2 linked regions of the Hahella chejuensis KCTC 2396 genome follow. The protein of the gene in region 1 binds, or shares a complex with, the protein of each later gene. Links are inferred from orthologs where the notes say so. Each region holds a gene or a part of one and is shown in the gene's direction. Other genes may lie near its edges.

The links.
Region 2: the proteins of tig (region 1) and rpsG are in contact, whole or in part, in a crystal structure (PDB 3GTY), measured with the Thermotoga maritima proteins. The link is inferred for Hahella chejuensis KCTC 2396 from one-to-one orthologs. Residues at the interface, in WP_004081061.1 of Thermotoga maritima: Glu122, Val124, Val129, Leu130, Tyr133, Glu188, Gly259, Ile262, Tyr263, Glu266, Ser270, Glu273, Gln274, Glu277, Arg308, Gln311, Ile312, Ser315, Tyr316, Glu325, Arg329, Arg336, Leu363, Phe366, Trp367, Arg373, Leu377, Arg381, Leu384, Glu387; in WP_004081843.1 of Thermotoga maritima: Lys34, Lys52, Lys55, Glu59, Arg62, Gln63, Glu66, Asn67, Lys69, Val71, Arg95, Ala109, Lys110, Lys111, Gly112, Arg113, Pro114, Glu117, Glu121, Ile124, Ala125, Tyr127, Asn128, Asn129, Thr130, Gly131, Lys135, Asp139, Arg142, Met143.

What each region holds. Positions count from the first base shown.
Region 1 is NC_007645.1:2,208,276-2,211,434, forward strand. Bases 164-3,003 are described here. They hold tig (trigger factor), read left to right. Parts: upstream 164-833; coding sequence 834-2,174; downstream 2,175-3,003. Other genes in these bases: clpP (ATP-dependent Clp endopeptidase proteolytic subunit ClpP), read left to right, coding at 2,283-2,924; clpX (ATP-dependent Clp protease ATP-binding subunit ClpX), read left to right, coding at 3,002-3,003. Outside these bases: more of clpX, read left to right, coding at 3,004-3,159. UniProt on the Bacillus subtilis protein: Involved in protein export. Acts as a chaperone by maintaining the newly synthesized protein in an open conformation. Functions as a peptidyl-prolyl cis-trans isomerase.
Region 2 is NC_007645.1:6,347,429-6,350,612, reverse strand. What follows is about bases 1-2,865. They hold rpsG (30S ribosomal protein S7), read left to right. Parts: upstream 1-1,130; coding sequence 1,131-1,601; downstream 1,602-2,865. Other genes in these bases: fusA (elongation factor G), read left to right, coding at 1,619-2,865; rpsL (30S ribosomal protein S12), read left to right, coding at 669-1,043; rpoC (DNA-directed RNA polymerase subunit beta'), read left to right, coding at 1-534. In the rest of the region: more of fusA, read left to right, coding at 2,866-3,184.

The sequences.
Region 1 (3,159 bases):
ATCGTGGTGGTCTTGGTTGATTGTTTGAGTCTGGCGGCGAAATCGTGTGCTTGGAGGGAAGGGAGGTGCTGAGAGCTGACTTTGGATACTTCTTTCATTTATATGCGCTCACCGCTTAAAAGGTCCGTGTTGGAAAATATTTTAAGTATTTTCAAATTGATGGTTGACGATGGTGGGCGCCACGAGTATTATTCGCGCCAGCTTTCGCTGAGACGCCTGGTCTCACTAAGAGCGGGGTATAGCGCAGTCTGGTAGCGCGCCTGCTTTGGGAGCAGGATGTCGGGAGTTCGAATCTCTCTACCCCGACCACTTTACTCAGTGAGTGATCACGGTTTAAGGTGGTAATTCGCAAGGATTCGCGAATATAGAGCGCCCGTAGCTCAACCGGATAGAGCATCGGCCTTCTAAGCCGAGGGTTGCAGGTTCGAGTCCTGCCGGGCGCGCCATGCTTTAAAGTGGTGGCCTTAGGTAGCGAAGCATTTGTGGTGGACGTAGCTCAGTCGGTAGAGCTCAGGATTGTGATTCCTGCGGTCGAGGGTTCGATCCCCTTCGTCCACCCCATTCCTCTCAAGCTTTAGGGCTTGTTAAAAAGTTTTGATGTATTTTGCAGAAAAACTACCTCTTATAGTGCGAAAGTGGCGGAACTGGTAGACGCGCTGGATTTAGGTTCCAGTACCGAAAGGTGTGAGAGTTCGAGTCTCTCCTTTCGCACCATGTTAATTTTTTAATAATTGCGAAGCTCCTTGTTTGTATTCTCTACTTGCTAAAGCAGTCGGGGCTCCGTAATATTTGCCTCCACTTTTTTAAGTTGCGTATCAGAATCGAGGATTATCATGCAAGTTTCGCTAGAGTCGACCTCTTCTATCGAGCGTCGAATGACAATTGGTGTGCCGGCAACTCAAGTTAACTCGGAAGTAGAGAAGCGTTTGCAGAAAACTGCTCGTACTGTCCGCATGAATGGTTTCCGTCCCGGCAAAGTACCGATGAGCGTGGTCAAGAAGCGCTACGGAGAAGGCGTGCGCCAGGAAGTTATCGGCGAAATGATGCGCGACGCTTATGTTGAGGCGCTTCAGAAAGAAGACCTGAACCCCGCTGGCTATCCCAAGTTCGAACCTAAGAAAATTGAAGATGGCGAAGATCTGGAGTTTATCGCTACTTTCGAAATCTATCCTGAAGTGTCCATTGGCGACCTCTCCTCCATCAGCGTTGAAAAAGAAGACTTTGAAATCGTTGATGCCGATGTAGACAGCATGATCGAAAAACTGCGTCAGCAGTCTTCTGAATGGAAAGACAGCGAAGACGCAGCTGCTGAGGGCGACCGTCTGACTATCGACTTCAAAGGCATGATTGATGGCGAAGCGTTCGAAGGCGGTTCTGCGCAAAATGCACAGATCGTTATCGGCTCCCAGCGAATGATTCCTGGTTTTGAAGACGGTTTGGTGGGGTTGAAAGCTGGTGATGAAAAAACGCTGGATCTGACTTTCCCTGAAGACTATCACGCAGAAAACCTGAAAGGTAAGCTCGCTCAGTTTGAAGTGAAAGTAAGCAAGGTTGAACGTTCTGAGCTGCCCGAAATTAATGATGAATTTTTTGCACAGTACGGAGTGCAGGAAGGCGGAGAAGAGGCTTTCAAAGTCGAAATTCGCAAAAACATGGAGCGTGAAGCAAGATTTGCGATCGCAAACAAAGTTAAACAGCAAGTGGTTGACCAGTTGCTGGGCTTGAGCGAATTTGAAGTGCCGTCCGCTCTTGTTGACTCTGAAGTTAACAGAATGCGCGAAGATGCTGTTCAGCGCTTTGGCGGCGGTCAAATGAAAGCTTCGCAGTTACCTGCGGAACTGTTTAAGGATCAGGCGGTCAAACGCGTTAAGACTGGTTTGATTTTTGCGCAAGTAGTAAAAGATAACAATCTTGAAGCGACTGAAGAGCAGATCGAAGCGAAAATTCGTGAGCTGGCGTCCAGCTATCAGGAGCCTGAGCAAGTCGTTAGCTGGTATATGAGCAATCCTGAGCAGAAGGCTCAAATGCAGTCTGTAGTTCTGGAAGACGTAGTGGTGGACTTTGTGGCCGACAAAGCGAAGATCGAAACTAAGTCCGTATCATACGAAGACGCTGTCAAGCCAAGAACGGCTCCCGCTGAGCAAGCGGAAGACGGGGAGCAAAGCGCGGAATAAAAAACGCGGTCTTGCGCTAAAAAAGCCAGCAAATTAAGCTAGAATGACAAACAGCCGGTAACGTCCGGCTGTTTGTCTTTTATAGAAAGCAATGGAGTTCTGATAAAAATGGCTCGCGACGACAACGCAACAATGATGAATAAATTAGAAATAGCCAATGCTCTGGTGCCTATGGTGGTTGAGCAAACCGCGCGCGGCGAAAGATCCTACGATATCTACTCGAGGCTATTGAAGGAGCGGATCATTTTTTTGGTCGGCCAAGTTGAAGACCATATGGCTAACTTGGTGGTGGCGCAGTTGTTGTTCCTGGAGTCAGAGAACCCGGACAAAGATATTCATCTCTACATCAATTCTCCCGGCGGTTCCGTGACCGCGGGATTGTCAATATACGACACCATGCAATTTATTAAGCCTGACGTCTCTACGATGTGCATTGGACAAGCGGCGAGTATGGGCGCTTTACTCTTAAGCGGCGGTGCGGCTGGAAAGCGTTATTGTTTGCCGCACTCTCGCGTGATGATCCACCAGCCATTGCTGGGCGGTCTGCAGGGGCAAGCTTCCGATATTGAGATACATGCAAAGGAAATTTTGTTGTTGCGCGAGAAACTGAACAACATCCTCTCCAAGCATACAGGGCAAGATATTGAGACGATCGCTCGTGACACTGACCGGGATAAATTCATGGATGCGGAGATGGCTAAAAATTATGGCCTGATAGACTCCGTGCTTGATAAACGGGTGGTTGGTTAGCATACTTGGTGTATGGTAAATACGTAAGACTAACTAAACCCGTCTTACATGTATTGAATTAATTTAGGGGTAGTTTGATGGCTGATGAAAGAAGCGGAAAGGGCGAAGACAGCGGAAAATTGCTGTATTGCTCCTTTTGCGGGAAAAGCCAACATGAGGTTCGCAAGCTGATCGCCGGTCCGTCTGTATTTATTTGCGATGAGTGCGTAGATCTGTGCAACGACATTATCCGCGA
Region 2 (3,184 bases), 4.1 Mb from region 1 along the record:
GACATTCTGAGGTTGCTGGGGGTTGGTGAGCTGGCTAAGTACATCATTAACGAAATTCAGGATGTATACCGTCTTCAAGGCGTTGTTATAAATGATAAGCATATTGAAGTTATCGTACGCCAGATGATTCGTAAGGTTGATGTGTTGAGTTCTGGGGATACCACTCTCATTAAAGGAGATCAGGTTGAGCTGGTGAAACTTCTGGAAGAGAACGAGAAGGCTGGAGAAGAGGCGAAGATGCCTGCGCGGTACGAACGAGTATTGCTAGGTATAACTAAAGCGTCTTTGGCGACAGAAAGCTTCATTTCTGCTGCATCGTTCCAGGAGACTACTCGCGTTCTGACAGAAGCGGCCGTAACTGGTAAGCAGGATCATCTACGTGGTCTGAAAGAAAACGTAGTTGTAGGTCGACTTATTCCTGCTGGAACTGGGTCTGCTTACCATCAGGAGAGAAGACGCAAGCGCATGCAGAAGGAAGGTGGCGTTAGCGCAGCAGATGTTGTTCAGGCGTTGAGCGCAGAACTGAATAAATAATCTGCAATGTCGAAGGCGGCTGGTGGTTTTTTAGCCTCAGTCGCCTTGACTCGTTGAATGGGCGTCAGTACACTTGGCGCCCTTATTATAGTTGGGCACTAAATATCTATCTGTTGTTAACGGAGTAAGCTTGAATGGCAACCATTAACCAATTGGTACGCAAGCCTAGAAGCCGTAAAGTCGCGAAAAGCGATGTTCCAGCGCTTCAAGGTTGTCCGCAGCGTCGCGGCGTATGTACCCGTGTATATACGACTACCCCGAAAAAGCCGAACTCAGCTTTGCGGAAAGTGTGTCGTGTTCGTTTAACAAATGGTTATGAAGTAACCTCTTACATTGGTGGTGAAGGTCATAACCTGCAAGAGCATAGTGTTGTGTTGATCCGCGGCGGCCGGGTAAAAGACTTGCCAGGCGTGCGATACCACACCGTGCGTGGAACCTTGGATACTGCTGGCGTAAACGATCGTAGACAGGGTCGTTCTAAGTACGGCGCCAAGCGTGGCAAGTCTTGATAATAGTTGTTGGATAAGAGTAAGGCTGGCTGGCTTTTAGTCATGTCAGATTTACCTGAAGACCTTTTTTATTTTTGAGGGCTTATCATGCCAAGAAGAAGAGTCGCTGCGAAGCGTGAAATCCTGCCGGATCCTAAGTTCGGAAGTAAGAAACTGGCTAAGTTCATTAACCACGTAATGGAAAGTGGTAAGAAGTCAGTAGCGGAGCGTATTGTTTATGGTGCTCTGGATATTGTGTCCAACAAAGCCAAAAAAGAGCCAATTGAAACATTTGAACTTGCTCTGGAAAACATTCAGCCTTTGGTTGAAGTTAAGTCCCGTCGTGTAGGTGGCGCTACATATCAGGTGCCTGTAGAAGTTCGACCATCTCGTCAAATGGCGCTGTCTATGCGCTGGTTGGTTGAGTACTCCCGTAAGCGTGGTGAGAAGTCTATGGCTGCACGTCTGGCGGCTGAGATGCTGGAAGCTGCTGAAGGCCGTGGGGCTGCTGTCAAGAAGCGTGAAGACGTCCATCGTATGGCGGAAGCTAATAAGGCTTTCTCCCATTACCGTTTTTAATTTTGGAGTAATTAATCGTGGCACGTAAAACTCCCATAGAGCGCTACCGTAATATCGGTATTTGTGCTCACGTTGACGCAGGTAAAACCACGACAACGGAGCGTGTTTTGTTTTATACCGGTCTTTCTCATAAGATTGGTGAGGTGCACGACGGCGCAGCAACAATGGACTGGATGGAGCAGGAGCAGGAGCGCGGAATTACTATTACTTCCGCTGCGACGACTTGTTTTTGGGCTGGCATGCAGCAGCAGTTTGATCAGCACCGTGTCAATATCATTGATACTCCTGGGCACGTTGACTTTACCATCGAGGTAGAGCGCTCTCTGCGTGTACTTGACGGTGCGGTAGTCGTACTTTGTGGTTCTTCCGGTGTTCAGCCTCAGACAGAGACCGTATGGCGTCAAGCTAACAAGTACGAAGTTCCTCGCATGGTGTTTGTGAATAAGATGGACCGTGCGGGCGCCAACTTTGAGCGCGTCGTTAAACAGTTGAAAGATCGTTTGGGCGCTACTCCTGTGCCTCTTCAGATGACTATTGGTGCTGAAGACGAGTTTAAGGGGGTGGTTGATCTGGTTAAGATGAAGTCGATCATCTGGAACGAAGCCGATCAAGGCATGACTTTTGAGTATCAGGAGATTCCTGCTGATCTTCAGGAGAAATGCGCCAAGCTTCGTGAGCAATTAGTTGAAGCTGCTGCTGAAGCTAATGACGACTACATGAACAAGTATCTGGAAGAAGGCGAGTTAACTGAGGAAGAGATTAAAGCTGGCATTCGCGCTCGCACCTTGGCTAACGAGATTGTTCCAGTATTGGGCGGTTCTGCATTTAAGAACAAGGGTGTTCAGGCTGTGCTTGACGCTGTCATTGAGTACCTGCCATCGCCGACAGAAGTTAAGGCAATCGAAGGTATTCTGGATGACGGAGAAACTGTCGCAGTACGTAAGTCTGACGATAATGAGCCGTTTTCTGCCTTGGCGTTTAAGATTGCTACGGATCCATTTGTTGGGACGCTCACGTTTATTCGTGTTTACTCCGGTGTTCTGGAGTCTGGCACGGGTGTTTATAACCCTGTTAAGAGTAAAAAAGAGCGGATCGGTCGGATGGTGCAAATGCACTCTAACAACCGTGAAGAGATCAAAGAAGTTCGCGCTGGCGATATTGCGGCGATGATTGGTCTTAAGGATGTTACAACTGGTGATACTTTGTGTGATCCAAATAACATTATTACTCTGGAGCGTATGGAGTTCCCTGATCCAGTAATTTCTGTTGCGGTAGAGCCTAAGTCTAAGGCGGATCAAGAGAAGATGGGTATCGCTTTGGGCAAGCTTGCTCAAGAAGATCCATCTTTCCGCGTTAAGACTGATGAGGAAACTGGGCAAACTATTATCTCAGGAATGGGCGAGTTGCACCTTGATATTATCGTTGACCGTATGCGTCGCGAGTTCAAGGTTGAGGCTAATATTGGTAAGCCTCAAGTGGCGTACCGTGAGGCTATTCGCAATACCTGCGAAATCGAAGGTAAATTTGTTCGTCAGTCCGGTGGTCGTGGTCAGTATGGTCACGTCTGGATCAAATTTGAGCCG